3 regions of the Streptomyces sp. NBC_00385 genome follow, and region 1 is predicted to be linked to each of the others. Evidence: riboswitches for the same ligand, from Rfam matches in the RefSeq annotation. Region 1 holds a riboswitch; each other region holds the start of a gene.

The links. Region 1 has a riboswitch for S-adenosylmethionine ahead of OG959_RS28860 (aminotransferase class V-fold PLP-dependent enzyme). Riboswitches for the same ligand answer to the same signal wherever they lie in the genome.
Region 2: linked by a shared signal. The riboswitch ahead of thrC (threonine synthase) and the one ahead of OG959_RS28860 (aminotransferase class V-fold PLP-dependent enzyme) in region 1 are both predicted to bind S-adenosylmethionine.
Region 3: linked by a shared signal. The riboswitch ahead of OG959_RS02900 (hypothetical protein) and the one ahead of OG959_RS28860 (aminotransferase class V-fold PLP-dependent enzyme) in region 1 are both predicted to bind S-adenosylmethionine.

Annotation. Positions count from the first base shown of each region.
Region 1 covers NZ_CP107951.1:6,465,213-6,470,335, reverse strand. The annotation lists gene OG959_RS28870 (rhomboid family intramembrane serine protease) at 1-697, shown strand, start outside; gene OG959_RS28865 (Lrp/AsnC family transcriptional regulator) at 836-1,117, shown strand; gene OG959_RS28860 (aminotransferase class V-fold PLP-dependent enzyme) at 1,181-2,560, opposite strand; SAM riboswitch class IV at 2,734-2,851, opposite strand; gene trpD (anthranilate phosphoribosyltransferase) at 2,943-4,007, opposite strand; gene qcrB (cytochrome bc1 complex cytochrome b subunit) at 4,130-5,123, opposite strand, start outside.
Region 2 covers NZ_CP107951.1:3,792,138-3,797,260, forward strand. The annotation lists gene OG959_RS16620 (cold-shock protein) at 1-21, opposite strand, end outside; gene OG959_RS16625 (MoaD/ThiS family protein) at 467-745, opposite strand; gene thrC (threonine synthase) at 787-2,082, opposite strand; SAM riboswitch class I at 2,100-2,226, opposite strand; gene OG959_RS16635 (glucosyl-3-phosphoglycerate synthase) at 2,380-3,327, shown strand; gene OG959_RS16640 (alpha,alpha-trehalose-phosphate synthase (UDP-forming)) at 3,381-4,772, shown strand; gene otsB (trehalose-phosphatase) at 4,822-5,123, opposite strand, start outside.
Region 3 covers NZ_CP107951.1:644,989-650,111, forward strand. The annotation lists gene OG959_RS02890 (cytochrome P450 family protein) at 1-280, opposite strand, end outside; gene OG959_RS02895 (cytochrome P450) at 277-1,575, opposite strand; gene OG959_RS02900 (hypothetical protein) at 1,779-2,228, opposite strand; SAM riboswitch class IV at 2,275-2,384, opposite strand; gene OG959_RS02905 (phosphocholine-specific phospholipase C) at 2,497-4,563, opposite strand; gene OG959_RS02910 (helix-hairpin-helix domain-containing protein) at 4,833-5,123, shown strand, end outside.

The DNA of each region.
Region 1 (5,123 bases):
CGGCAGAATCCTGCGGGCGGCCACCTCGGGCGGGCCGCCGGTGACCTACGCCCTCATCGCCCTGTGCTGCGTGGTCTTCGTGATCAGCCCGCTGTCGGGGTTCAACCCGGTCTACGGCACCGCGGACGCACTGCTGGCCGCCCAGGCCGGCTACTTCGAGCGCTGGGGCGTGATCCCGAGCGAGCTGTGGGACGGCTCCGCACACGCCGTCCTCACCCCGCTCACCGCACTGTTCGTCCACGGCAGCTGGCTGCATCTGCTCGGCAACATGCTGTTCCTGTACGTGTTCGGGGCGATGGCCGAGGAGCGCATGGGCCACACCGAGTTCGCGTTCTTCTACCTCGGCTGCGGATACATCGCCCTGCTCGCCTACGCGGCCGCGCACTCCACGTCCGACCAGACGCTCGTCGGCGCGTCGGGAGCGATCTCGGCGGTCCTGGGAGCCTTCCTCTACCTCTTCCCCCGGGCCCGGGTGACCAGTCTGTTCCCGTTCCTGCTGTTCCTGCCGCTGCGCTTCCCCGCCTGGATCGTGCTGGTCTTCTGGTTCGTCCTCCAGTGGCTGGCGGCCGAGGGGGCGGGCAGCGGGCCCGGGGTGGCCTACCTCGCCCATGTGGTCGGCTTCGCCACCGGGTTCCTCTATGCCTGGGGGCGGTATCACCGTGAGGCCAGGGCCTTGCGGCCGGATCAGGCCGGATAAAGGGAGTCGCTGCGGAGCATGGGCGACCGACGACAACATCGCAGATGCGCGTGCCGGACCCCGCGAGCCCGGCATGATCCGGCCGCAAGGCCCTAGAGTGAAGTCTCCAGCAGGGGCCACCGAGGGAGAAAGACAGCCGTGATCACCGCGATCGTGCTCATCAAAACCAGCGTGGACCGGATTCCCGAGATCGCCGAGGCCATCGCCGCGCTCGACAGCGTCAGCGAGGTCTTCTCGGTCACCGGTACCTACGATCTGATCGCCATGGTCCGGGTGTCCAAGCACGACGACCTCGCCGACGTCATCCCCGGCCGGATCAGCAAGATCCCCGGCGTCGAGGGGACCGACACACATGTCGCGTTCCGCACGTACTCCCAGCACGACCTGGAGGCGGCCTTCGCCATCGGGCTGGACGCGTAGCCACGTCAGCATTGAGGCCGGGTACGGACAGTTGTCCGTACCCGGCCTCTTGTACCGAGGGCCTCAGACCTGGGTGGCGGTACCACGGTCCGGGACGCAACGGCCGTCCTCGGTGCGGTACTTCCACTGGGCGCCCTCGCTCACGAGCTCCTTGACCGCCCGCAGGAAGCGCTCGACGTGCTCGTCCGGCGTACCGGCACCGAAGCTGACCCGGATCGCGTTGAGGGACTTCTGGCCCGGCTCCGCCTCCGGCGCGCCGCACTCCCCGACGTCCTGCGGGTCACTGCCGAGCAGGGTGCGTACGAGGGGGTGGGCGCAGAACAGACCGTCGCGCACCCCGATGCCGTACTCGGCGGAGAGCGCCGCGGCGAAGTGCGAGCTGTTCCAGCCCTCCACCACGAAGGAGATGACGCCGACCCGCGGGGCGTCGTCGCCGAACAGCGAGAGCACCTTGACCTCGGGCACCTCGGCGAGTCCGGCACGGACCTCGGTGACGAGGCGCTGCTCCCGGGCGACCAGGCTGTCGAACCCGGCCTCGGTGAGGGCCTTGCAGGCGGAGGCGATGGAGTAGACACCGATGACGTTGGGCGAACCGGCCTCGTGGCGGGCGGCGGTGGTGTGCCACTCGACGTCCACCCCGCCGTCGGCGCGCCGGGCGACCTGGCGGGAGGCGCCGCCGCCGGCCAGGTAGGGCTCGGCGGCGGTCAGCCAGTCGGAGCGGCCGGCGAGGACGCCCGAGCCGAACGGCGCGTACAGCTTGTGACCGGAGAAGGCGACCCAGTCGACGTCCAGCTCGGCGATGTCGACGGGGTGGTGCGGGGCGAGCTGGGCTGCGTCGAGCACGATCCGGGCACCGTGGGCGTGCGCGGCGGCGGCGAGCTCCTTGACCGGCCACAGCTCACCGGTGACGTTGGAGGCGCCGGTGACACAGACCAGCGCGGGCCCGTAGGGGTCACGGCCGGCGAGCGCGCGCTCCAGGGTCTCGACGGCCTGGTCCGGGGTGCGCGGGGCGTTCAGGTACGTCACCCGGGCGTCGCGCCAGGGCAGCAGCGAGGCGTGGTGCTCGGTCTCGAAGACGAACACCTGGCAGTCGGCGGGCAGGGCCGCGGAGAGCAGGTTGAGCGAGTCGGTGGTGGACCGGGTGAAGACCACCTGGTCGTCGTCGCGGCAGCCGAGGAACTCCGCGACGGTGACGCGGCTGCTCTCGAAGAGGTCCGTGGACAGCTGAGAGAGGTAGCCGGCCCCGCGGTGGACGCTGCCGTAGTACGGCGCGTACGCGGCCACGTCGTCCCACACCCGCTGGAGGGCCGGTGCGCTGGCGGCGTAGTCCAGCGCGGCGTAGGTGACCTCGCCGCCGGTGACCAGCGGAACCGTCACATCCTTGCCCAGAACCGGCAGCGGGGCACAAATCGACTGGTCGGTGGCAGCAGTGAGGACAGACATGGCGAACTCCCGTAACAGGCAGGCGAATCCCGCGTGCCTGCGGATACGCGGCAGCACGGAGGAAGAAAGAAGGGTGTGCGGAGGAGGGCCGAAAAGCCCTATCGCATTCGCTTGCTCACAAGAGGCTCCCTGAGGACCAGGACCCCACGGGTGGACATCTCACGATGTCGAGGGGTCCGCGCTTGCCGCAGACCTCGCTGCCTGCGGCCTGGTCTTCACCCGGGGCACCCCGCCACGGACGGAGGGTTGCCGGACAGCGGGCCGGGGCCGTAGTCGCTGTCACTCATGACCTGCGCAGCATCTTGCCATACGTACGCGAACGCGCAAGGCGCAGTCCATGATCTGGACTGCGCCCTGCCTCACATCCGTGCCCTGAGCCCTCTCAGGCGTTGCTGGCCACGACCCATCTCTCCAGCGCCCGGCCGGCCGCGCCCGAGTCGATGGACTCGGCGGCCTTCGCGATTCCCGCGGTGAGCTGCTCGGCGAGCGTGCCCTCCCCCGGGTCCAGCGCGACGAGCGCCGCCGCGGAGTTGAGCAGGACCGCGTCCCGTACGGGGCCCGTCTCGCCGGCGAGCAGCCGGCGGGCCACATCCGCGTTGTACGAGGCGTCGGCGCCGCGCAGGGCGTCCACCGGGACCAGGTCCAGGCCGACGTCGCGCGGGTCGAAGGCCTCCTCGCGCACCGTGCCGTTCCTGGCGACCCAGACACGGGAGGTCGCTGTGGTGGTCAGCTCGTCCAGACCGTCGTCGCCCCGGAAGACCAGGGAGGAGTTGCCGCGTTCGGCGAGGACGCCCGCGACGATGGGCGCCATGCGCAGGTCGGCGACGCCGATGGCCTGCGCGCGCACCTTGGCCGGGTTGGTGAGCGGCCCGAGGATGTTGAAGGTGGTCGGCGCGCCCAGCTCCGCCCGGGCCTTCGCCGCGTACCGCAGGGCGGGGTGGAACTTGACGGCGAAGCAGAACGTGATGCCCGCTTCCTCGGCTACCTCGACGACGCGCTGCGGGGGCAGGTCCAGGTTGACGCCGAGCTTGCCCAGGACGTCGGAGGAACCGCTGGCCGACGACGAGGCGCGGTTGCCGTGCTTGACGACCTTGGCGCCGGTCCCCGCCACGACGATCGCCGACATGGTGGAGATGTTGACCGTCTTGGCCATGTCCCCGCCGGTGCCCACGATGTCGACCGTGCGGCCCGGCACATGGATGGTCGTGGCGTGCTCGTACATCGCACGGACCAGGCCGGAGACCTCCGTGACGGTCTCGCCCTTGGCGCGCAGCGCCACCGCGAAGCCGGCGATCTGCACATCGGTCGCCTCGCCGCTCATGATGCGGTCCATCGCCCAAGCGGTGTCGTCCTCGGTCAGGTCCTGGCCGCGCAGCAGGGGGGTCAGCACGCCGGGCCAGGAACGAGCCGCCACGCTGTCGCCGCCGACCGGGGTCACAACGTTCATGGTCCGCTCCTGGGTCCACAGCCGATAAAGGGGATGGGTCCACCCTATCGAGCGCCACGGACAGCGAAGAGCCCCGTCCATCGAATGGACGGGGCTCCTGCTGTGGCGATCAGTTCAGGTGATCAGTGGTGGCCGTGGCCGCTGGTGATCTCCTTGTACTCCTCGGCGGTGGGCTTGGCGATCTGGCTGTCCTCGCCGTAGTAGCCCTTGCTGAGCCTGGCCCGCACCTTCTGCACCACGGACACCTTGCGCTTGACACCGTTCTCGTCGACCAACGGGCCGATCTCGACCGGCTTGTACTGCTCGTGCGCGGTGAGCGTGTGCAGCTGAGCGGGTGCCAGCGGCTCGTGGACCTCGACGAACTCACCGTGCGGCAGGCGCTTGATGAGGCCGGACTCGCGCCCGTGCAGCACCTTCTCCTTGTCCCGGCGCTGAAGGCCGAGGCAGATCCGCTTGGTGACGACGAACGCGATGACCGGAGCGACGAAGAACGCGATCCGCACGAACCAGGTGATCGAGTTGATCGACAGGTGGAAGTGCGTGGCCCAGAGGTCGTTTCCACCACCCATGAGCAGCACCATGTACCAGGTGATCCACGCGACGCCGAAGGCGGTACGGGTCGGCACGTTGCGCGGACGGTCCAGGATGTGGTGCTCGCGCTTGTCCCCGGTGACCCAGGACTCGATGAACGGGTAGACCGCGATCGCGGCCAGGACCAGCGGGAAGATCACCAGCGGGACGAACACGCCCAGGACCAGCGTGTGGCCCCAGAGGTTGATCTCCCAGCCCGGCATGACACGGATCAGGCCCTCGGAGAAGCCCATGTACCAGTCGGGCTGGGCGCCGGTGGACACCTGGTCCGGGCGGTAGGGCCCGATGGCCCAGATGGGGTTGATCGAGGCGATGCCCGCGATGATCGCGATGACACCGAAGACGAGGAAGAAGAACCCGCCCGCCTTCGCCATGTACACCGGAAGCAGCGGCATGCCGACGACGTTCTTGTTCGTCCGGCCGGGACCCGCGAACTGCGTGTGCTTGTGGTAGAAGACCAGGATCAGGTGGGCCACCAGCAGCCCGAGCATGATGCCCGGCAGCAGCAGGATGTGCACCGAGTAG
Region 2 (5,123 bases), 2.7 Mb from region 1:
CTTGACGGTGCCCTGAGCCATGCCTAACTCCCCTATTACTGGCCCTTGCACAGGACCGCACTTCGCGGGCCCGGGTCAGAACTCACCCTCCGACAGGAGAGGGTGGGTGCGCCGGAACGCGTCGACCGCGGCCGAATGTATCTGCCCAACTGCCCTCTGCAACAGGTCAATCGGACGAGAATTCTGAGCAGAACCGATCGCCCGAATATGAGGAATTCATGAGATTCCAGGGCAAGTCGGGCCAGGCAAAGGCGACTTATGGCGCAAGGAGCTCGAACACTTTGGCTGCTTCTTGTCGTGGCCAGGCGCATTCTCATATGCGGGGGGCACGGGCAGCGGAGGGGACTTCCCTCACTGTACCCCGCTCAACCATGCAGAATTGCCCCCTCCGCTTCTCTTGCGGAGGGGGCAATCATGGTCACGCTGTGAAGTCGGCCCGGTGGCCGCGAAAGGCCCGGGCCGTGGCTCAGCAGCCGCCGGCGACGGCCGGGATGATGGAGATGCCCGCGCCGTCCGGGGTGACCGCGTCCAGGCCGCCCTCGAAGCGCACGTCGTCGTCGTTGACGTACACGTTCACGAAGCGGCGCAGCTTGCCCTGGTCGTCCAGGACGCGGGCGGCGATGCCCGGGTGGTCCTTCTCCAGGGACTCGATGACCTGGGAGAGGGTCGCGCCCTCGGCCGGGACCTCGGCCTGGCCGCCCGTGTAGGTGCGGAGGATGGTGGGGATACGGACCTTGACGCTCATGGTGGGTGCCCTTCCTGAAGTCTCGGGTGGTCGGAAGCTTCTCAGCTGGTGGCAGCGAGGCCCGCGGCGCGGAAGGCGTCCAGGCTCGGGCGGATCGTGGCGCTCACCTGCGAGGTGGCGGCCACGGCGTCCAGCGTCTTGAGGCCGTCACCGGTGTTCAGGACGACGGTGGTGAGCGACGGGTCGAGCAGACCGGCGTCGATCAGCTTCTTCGTCACGCCGACCGTCACGCCGCCCGCCGTCTCGGCGAAGATGCCCTCGGTGCGGGCCAGCAGCTTGATCGCGTCGACGACCTGCTCGTCGTTGACGTCCTCGACGGCGCCGCCGGTGCGGCGGGCGATGTCCAGGACGTACGGGCCGTCGGCCGGGTTGCCGATCGCCAGGGACTTGGCGATCGTGTTCGGCTTCTGCGGCCGTACGACGTCGTGACCGGCCTTGAAGGCGGTGGAGACCGGGGAGCAGCCCTCGGCCTGGGCGCCGAAGATCTTGTACGGCTTGTCCTCGACCAGCCCGAGCTTGATCAGCTCCTGGAGACCCTTGTCGATCTTCGTGAGCTGCGAGCCGGACGCGATCGGGATGACGAGTTGGTCGGGCAGCTGCCAGCCGAGCTGCTCGCAGATCTCGTAGGCCAGCGTCTTGGAGCCCTCGCCGTAGTACGGGCGCAGGTTGACGTTGACGAATCCCCAGCCCTCGCCGAGCGGGTCGCCGATGAGCTCGGAGCAGAAGCGGTTGACGTCGTCGTAGTTGCCCTCGATGCCGACCAGCTCACCGCCGTACACCGCGGCCATGACGACCTTGCCCTGCTCCAGGTCGTGCGGGATGAACACGCACGAGCGCAGACCGGCCCGGGCGGCGGCGGCGCCCACGGCGCCGGCGAGGTTACCGGTGGAGGAGCAGGACAGCGTGGTGAATCCGAAAGCGCGGGCGGCCTCGACGGCGATCGCGACGACGCGGTCCTTGAAGGAGTGCGTCGGGTTGCCGGAGTCGTCCTTGACGTACAGACCGCCGGTGACGCCCAGCTCGCGGGCGAGGTTGTCGGCCTTGACCAGCTTGGTGAAGCCGGGGTTGATGTTGGGCTTGTCCGCGACATCGGAGGGGACCGGCAGCAGCGGCGCGTAGCGCCAGATGTTGTTGGGTCCGGCCTCGATGCGCTTCTTCAGCTCGTCCGGGGAGCCGCTCGGCAGGTCGTACGCCACTTCGAGCGGCCCGAAACAGGACGCGCAGGCGAAAAGGGGGCCGAGTGCGAATCGCTCTCCGCATTCGCGGCAGGAAAGCGCCGCGGCGGGACCAAGGTCCACGGAAGTCTCGGTGGGTGCTGCAACAGTCTCGATAGCCATGATGGCGAGGCCCTTTCTCCTCATCTTCCTCGCGACGCATTTCGTCACGAGACGGAATTGGCACCTTCCCCACCTGACCTCGCGGTCGGCGGGAGGGTTGCCGGGACTTCAACGGGCCGTTCCCTCAGTCCCTCTGGATGAGCGCTGTGGCACTGGACCATGGATCCAGGCGTTTATCGGCGGATGGACCCCGGCATGCGACGGCCATCTGCGTTGTTCAAGACTGTAACCGAAGCACCGGACTGTTGAGATAGTCGTCCGTACCGCGAGATGGATCACATACAGGGAGTATCGACCGTGCTGGAAGAGGTCGAACGCTGGCTGACCAGGCGTTCCTGGTCAGCCGCCGACCGTCCGATGGACCGTCTGCTCGACGCCAGGAACGGCGCGAACGGTGCGAGCGTGAGTGTGGTGCTGCCCGCGCTGAACGAGGCGGAGACGGTCGGGGACATCGTCACGACGATCCGGCGCGAGCTCATGGAGAAGGTCCGGCTGGTCGACGAGCTCGTGGTGATCGACTCCGGTTCGACGGACGCCACCACCGAGGTCGCCCGCCGGGCCGGCGCCCGCGTCGTCCACCGCGACGCGATCCTGCCCCGCGTTCCGGCCGTCCCCGGCAAGGGCGAGGTGCTCTGGCGGTCACTCCTGGTGACCGGTGGCGACATCGTCTGCTTCATCGACGCGGACCTGAAGGACTTCTCGGCGGACTTCGTCTCCGGCATCGTCGGCCCGCTGCTGACCGATCCCTCGGTGCAGTTCGTCAAGGCCATGTACGACCGCCCGTTCGGCGACACCACCGGTCAGGGCGGCCGGGTCACCGAAATGGTGGCACGCCCGCTGCTCAATCTGCACTGGCCCCAGCTGGCCGGGTTCGTCCAGCCGCTGGGCGGCGAGTACGCCGTGCGCCGCTCGCTGCTGGAGCGGCTGCCGTTCCCGGTCGGTTACGGAGTGGAGCTGGGCCTGCTCGTCGACGCCCTGCACACGGTCGGCCTGGACGCGCTCGCCCAGGTCGACGTCGGTGTCAGGAAGCACCGCCACCAGGACGGCCAGGCGCTCGGCCGGATGGCGGCCGCCATCTACCGGACCGCTCAACTCCGCCTTTCCAGGGGGCATCTGGTCCGCCCGTCACTGACCCAGTTCGAGCGCGGTGAGCACGGGTTCGTCCCGCGCACCTACCCGGTGGACACCGAGGAACGGCCGCCGATGCGCGAGATCGAGGAGTACGTTTCACGCCGCGCGGCGTGACGTGGCCTGCTTTCGCACGTTTGGGCGGTTCATGATCGGGCTAGATTTCGCCCATGGTCTCCGAGCAAGCCCCTCAGCCCGCTGCCCAGGTACTCGTCGCGTCCAACCGCGGCCCGGTCTCGTACGCGCTGCGCGAGGACGGCACCCTCGACGCCAAGCGCGGCGGAGGCGGACTCGTCTCCGGCCTGAGCGCCGTGGACGACAAGATGTGGGTCTGCGCCGCCCTCGGGGACGGTGACCGGGAGGCGGTGCGGCGCGGGGTCGGCGAACCTGGCGTACGGATGCTCGACATCGACGCGGACGTGCACGCCGACGCGTACAACGGCATCGCCAACTCGGTGCTCTGGTTCGTCCACCACCTGCTCTACCAGACCCCCGTCGAGCCGGTCTTCGACGCGGAGTTCCGCCGGCAGTGGGCCTCCTTCGAGACCTACAACCGGGCCTTCGCCGTCGCGCTCGCCGAGGAGGCGGGCGAGGGCGCCGCGGTCCTCGTGCAGGACTACCACCTGGCGCTGGTGCCCGGGATGCTCCGCGAGCTCCGGCCCGACCTGCGGATCGGCCACTTCTCGCACACCCCGTGGGCACCCGTCGACTACTTCCGGCTGCTGCCCGACGACATCGCCGAGCAGCTGCTGCGCGGCATCCTCGGCGCGGACCGGGCGGCGTTCCTGACCCGCCGCTGGGCGGACGCGTTCATCGGCTGCTGTGCGGAGATCCTCGGGGGCACCGGGCACACCCGGATCGGGGTGCACGGCCTGGGCGCCGACGCGGACTTCCTGCGCCGCCGCGCCCATGAGGCGGATGTGGACGAGCGGATGGCGGCGCTGCGGGAGCAGGTGGGCCCCGGCCGGAAGACGATCGTGCGGGTGGACCGTACGGAACTGTCCAAGAACATCGTCCGCGGGATGCTCGCCTACCGCGCCCTGCTCGACGAGCGGCCCGAGTGGCGCGGGCGCGTCGTCCACATCGCGTTCGCCTACCCCTCGCGCCAGGACCTGGCGGTCTACCGGGAGTACACGGCCGAGGTGCAGCGCGTCGCCGACGGGATCAACGAGGCGTACGGGACGGCGGACTGGACCCCGGTCGTCCTCCACGTGAAGGACGACTTCGCCCGCTCGCTGGCGGCGTACCGGCTGGCGGACGTCGCGCTCGTCAACCCGATCCGGGACGGCATGAACCTGGTCGCCAAGGAGGTCCCCGTCGTCTCCGACGACGGCTGCGCGCTGGTGCTGTCGCGGGAGGCGGGGGCGTACGAGGAGCTGGGCGCCGACGCGATCACGGTGAACCCGTACGACGTGTCCGCCACCGCCGCGGCCCTCCACGAGGCGCTGACGATGGCGGACGACGAGCGGACGGCCCGCACGAAGCGGCTGGCCGCGGCGGCCACCGCGCTGCCGCCGCAGCAGTGGTTCCTGGACCAGCTGGAGGCCCTCGGCCAGGGCTGACGGACCGGGTGGAGGCGCGCTCGGCCGAAGCCCTCGGCCGGGACAGCCCTCAGAGGCGCTCGGCCAGTGCCGACAGGAACGCGACGACGGCTCCGGGGCCCGGCAGCGACAGGTCGGCGCGTTCGGCCAGTTCGGGCACTTCCGCGCTGCCGCTGCAGATCAGCAGGCCGGGGGTGCCTTCGGGGCCCTCGGTGCGGAGCTTGTCCACGGCGGCGTACGCGGCGAGGTCGCCCAGGTCGTCACCGGCGTAGAGCACGGAGCCCGCGCCCGTCTCGTGCACGTACTGCGTGAGGGCCACGCCCTTGTCCATGCCGGAGGGCCGCAACTCCAGTACCAGCCGCCCCGGTTCGA
Region 3 (5,123 bases), 5.8 Mb from region 1:
CGATCATGCCGATGAGGGGCCACGCGTGCGTCACCTCGCCGCTCTGCCACAGGCCCCAGGCGTCGAGGTCCTTCACCAGTCGCGGGTCGAGCAGGAGCTGCCGCGCGTCGGCGTGCCGGGTGAGGGCCCAGGCCGGGACACCGAGCAGCTCGATCCGGGCCAGCGGTCCGGCGTCGCGCAACCGCGTCGTCTCCCCGTCCAGGTCCTGGACCATCGGGTCGATGACGACGGTCCCGCCGTTCGGGGCTGCGGCCTGGGCGGCGGCGTGGGGGCAGTTCACGAGAAGTCTCCTGTCGTACGAACGGGGGTGAACCGAACGGGGAGCGAGGTGGTGCCACGCAGGAACGCGGAGGGCCGTCGTACGAGGTCGTCGACGGGAACGGCGAGCTGGAGATCGGGCAGCCGGTCGAGCAGGACCTCGATGCCGGTACGGGCGATGATCTCGGCGATCTCCTGGGCGGGGAACGGGCACCGGTACTCGCCGTGGCTGAAGGCGAGATGGGCGCCGTTGCCGCCCTGCGCCGGTCCTCCGGTGCCGGACACGCCCTGCCGGATCAGCGGGTCGGTGTTGGCTGCGCCGAGCCCGAGCAGCAGCATGTCCCCGGCCTTGATCCGCTGACCGCCGAGCCGGGTGTCCCGTACGGCCCAGCGCCCGGCGAGGATCTGGGTCGGCGTGTCCTCCCAGAGCACCTCGTTCATGGCCTCACCGATGCTGCGCCGGCCACGGGCCATGGAGTCGGCGAACGCGTCCTCGGTGAGCATCAGCCGCAGGGAGTTGCTGACCCAGTCGGCGGTGGTGAGGTGCCCGGCGGCCGTGATGGCCATCAGGTCGAGCATGTACTCCTCGTCGGTGAACGCCTCGGGGAAGGCGAGCATGCGGGAGGTCACGTCATCCCCGGGCACGGCCCGTTTCGCGGCCACCAGCCGGGCCATGTGTTCCCCGAACCGCAGATGGGCGCTCTGCGCGTCCGGTCCGCCGTCGGCCAGGTCCTTCAACACCTGGGCGATGTCGGCACCTTCGTCATCGGGAAACCCGACCAGGCGGGCGAGGACGAGAACGGGAAGGGGCTCGCAGAAGTCGGCGACGAGGTCGGCCGTGCCACGGCTGCACACGTCGTCGATCAGCCGGTCGGCCAACTGCTCGCAGTGGCTGCGGATCTGGAACGGATCGGCGCCTTCGAGGGCCGGCCCGACCATCCGGGCATGCCGCCGGTGCTCCTCGCCGGCGCTGAAGTAGATGGACGGCAGGGGGCGCCCCACCATCGGCAGCAGCGGCCAGTCGTCGGGGATGTGGGGCCACTGGTTCCACAGGCCGACATCGCGCGGGAACAGCTCGCCGTCACTGGTGACTTGATGGAGTTCGCGGTACCCGATGACCAGCCAGGCCGGGAACCCGCCCGGCAGTTCCACGGGGACGACGGGTCCGTGGTCACGCCGCATGGTGCGGTACACGGCCTGCGGTTCGGTCTGGAACCCGGGGCCGCCGAGCGGCACGGCTCCGGTGTGCGCCGGACAGCCGGGAGGAGGCGGAGGAGGGGAGGTCGGCGCGGGCTCTGTGGAAGAAGGGCGCGTCATGAGTCCTGACTCCTGTGGCGACAGCTGCACGCGTCATGATCATGCGATCAACGCATGTTCACTATAAGGATTTTGTGTGACCTCGGAACGGTCAACGGCGATCAATCCCACACCCTGAACGGAACAACAGGACGACAACTCGGCACAATTGATGAGCATCGCGATGTACCGCTCGGGCCGACGCGCATCACGACGGAGCGGGCCTAAGCCAGGAACGCACGGCCCCCGGCACGGTCACCGTCGGCCCCGGCCTCGCACAGCTCCCCGCCCTCGTACCCGACGTTGACCAGCCCAGCGGCACCCCCCGCTGCCGCACCCGCGGCTACTGAACCCTCACCATCGCCGTACTCGAGCTTCAGCGCATGCCAGCGCGCCAGCCAGTACACCCGCCCGCGGTGACCGGCGAGGGTGTCCCGCAGCGCGGCGGGAGCGTGCGTCCACACGACGGGGAGGGCACCCGCGTAGTCGAAGGCGGCCCGCAGTTCGACCCACCCGTCGTCGCGGACATCACCGGAGGTGAGCAGGATCTCGACGGCCTGCCCCGGCTCCTGGCGGCACTTCTTCGCGTGGATCCAGTGCACGCGGTGGCCCGCGGCGTAGCGCGAGCACTCGTCGCTCCGCACGGAGTCGTTCTGGGTGAGATGACGCAGCATGGTGGGGTTCGCCTTCCGGGACAAGGACCCCGAGCGCCTGCACCGTGGTCCGCTGTTCCCCGTGCCCTTCGCACGGGGCAGGTCGTCACCCGGAGCACCCGCAGCGGAGCGGGGTGCCGTCCAGCAAGCCGGGGCTGTGCACTGGAACTCATGACCCGTACAAGATGCTAACGCACGCAAACCAACCGCCCGACGGGTGGTCAGGGGCCGGCGGGCGCCCGCCCGACGGACACCGCCCGCCCCCGACCACCTCTCCAGGCGCTGCCGGTCACCCGGTGACGAGACCCGGGTCGCTCGTACCGGCCTGACCGGTCTCGACGTGTCCGGCGAAGCGCCGCAGGAACGTGGGTTCCACGTCGGACACGACGGTGACGTCGTACCAGTTCTTGCTCCCCCGCAGGTCAAGCACCTGCTTGACAGTGGCGCCCGCACGGACCTCGACGGTCTGCACGCCGCCCCCGTACCCGGCGGCGCTGCGCACGGTCAGACGGACGGCAGCGGAGCCGCCGTTGACGAAGGTGAGCTCAAGCCCCCCACCGGACGTGACATGACGAGCCGTCACCTCGGGTCCCGTCACGTTCCCCCCGGCCCGGAAGGTGCGCAGGAAACCGTTGGGGCCATGGACGGTGAGGTCGGTCACTCCCTTGGAGTAGGCCGTGTTCCAGCTGTCCGCCAGGGACTTGCCGGCTTCGGTGGTGTACGTCCACGGCCCGTCGGTGCGGTTGGCGGAGGTCACCAGGAACTGCGCCCCTGCGGCGGCGCCGCCGCTGAAGGTGAGGCGGTACTTACCGGTGGCCGTATCGGCGGCACCGTCGACGAAGGGCGCGTAACGCAGCGGCCGGGTGGGCCGTGCGCCCTTCTCCTGCTTGGGCACGCTGCCGGTGGCGGGCGGGGCGGGGACGTAGTCGGGGTGCCGGAGGCGGTCCGGAGGTTCGTAGGCGTCGGTCGACGGCAGCGGGACGTCCGAGGCGTCCGCACTACGGAAGTCGAAGGCAGAGGTGAGATCTCCGCAGACAGCGCGCCGCCAGGGCGAGATGTTGGGCTCGTGCACACCGAAGCGCTGTTCCATGAACCGGATGACGGAGGTGTGGTCGAAGACCTCGGAGCACGCGAACCCGCCGGTGCTCCAAGGGGAGACGACGAGCATGGGCACCCGCTGACCGAGCCCGTAGGGACCGGCGGCGTACCGGATGTCGCCGGGGAAGTAGTCGGCGGTGGTGTCCACGGTGGACAGCCCCTGCGCGGGCCCCGAGGGCACGAAGGGCGGCACGACGTGATCGAAGAAGCCGTCGTTCTCGTCGTAGGTGATGAAGAGGGCGGTCCGGCCCCAGACCTCGGGGTCGGCGGTCAGCGCGTCCAGTACCTGGGAGATGTACCAGGCACCGTAGTTGGCAGGCCAGTTGGGATGCTCGCTGTAGGCCTCGGGCGAGACGATCCAGGAGACCTTCGGCAGCGTCCCGGCCCGGACGTCGGCCTTCAGGTCGTCGAGGAGCCCGCCACCGTTCTTGATGTCGGTACCGGTGCGGGCCTTGTCGTGGAGAGGATCCCCGGGCTCGGCGTTGCGGTAACCGTTGAAGTACAGCAGCGAGTTGTCACCGTACGTCCCCCGGTAGGCGTCGTCGATCCACCCCCAGGACCCGGCGGCGTCCAGCCCGTCACCGATGTCCTGGTAGACCTTCCACGACACCCCGGCCTGCTCCAGCCGCTCGGGGTAGGTGGTCCAGCCGTATCCTGCCTCGTCGTTGCCGAGCACGGGGCCGCCTCCGGAACCGTCGTTCCCCGTGTACCCGCTCCACAGGTAGTAGCGGTTGGGGTCGGTGCTCCCGATGAACGAGCAGTGGTACGCGTCGCAGACGGTGAACGCGTCGGCGAGGGCGTAGTGGAACGGTATGTCCTCACGTGTGAGGTGAGCCATGGTCGTCGCGGTCTTGGCCGGCACCCATTGGTCGTACGCACCCTTGTTGAACGCCCGGTGCCCGCCGGCCCAGTCATGGTTCAGGTCCCGGAGGAACTGCATCCCGAGCTCGTCGGCGGGCGGCCTGAACGGCAGCACCTCCTTGCCGAGGAGATCCTTCTGGTGCCAGACCGGCTTTCCGCTGGGGAGCGTGACGGGCCGCGGATCACCGAAGCCGCGCACGCCGTTCATGGTGCCGAAGTAGTGGTCGAAGGAACGGTTCTCCTGCATCAGGACAACAATGTGCTCGACGTCCTGCACGCTGCCCGTACGCCCCTTCGCGGGAAGGGAGGCGGCGCGGGCGATGCTGCTCGACAAGGCCGTATAGGCGGCTGTCCCTCCGGCGAGTTGCAGGAGGCGTCGACGGTTCAGTTCTGCCATGGGTGGGGGCCTCTGTGGGGTGAGGGGATATGGCGACGAAAGCGACTGGAGTGTCCCAGAATCGGGTGGCCCTGCGGAAGACGCGTGCGGTGTGCATGCGGTGGCGGTCGGCGGAACATTCGCCGACGGGACGGGGCGGACGGCCACTTGCCGGAACCAGGCAGACCCGCGCCCCCAGAACTGCCGACAGGTGTTCTTGCCGGTTCGGCGCCACCCCCCGCACGCTACGCGGGCAGCACGCGCTGCCGACAGAACGCGAGGGACCCCGAGTGAGACACGTGCCCTTCTTCCGCTGGGTATTGACGCTGGGCATGGTGCTGATCGGATGCTCGGCGGCCGTCTTCATGGCCGTACCGGACATGCCCGAGCTCCGGCAGGTCGACCTGACCGTGCTCCACGAGGCACCGGACGGGGCCTGCACGGTCCGCTGGAGGAACCCCTTCGACGAGGAGCAGCACGAGGACCCGTACCAGTGCGATCCCGACCGTGAACCGAGCCGCAAGGGGCCGTACTACGACCCGGAGTCGGCCCCCGGCCAGGACACCGGCTTCGTCGTCACC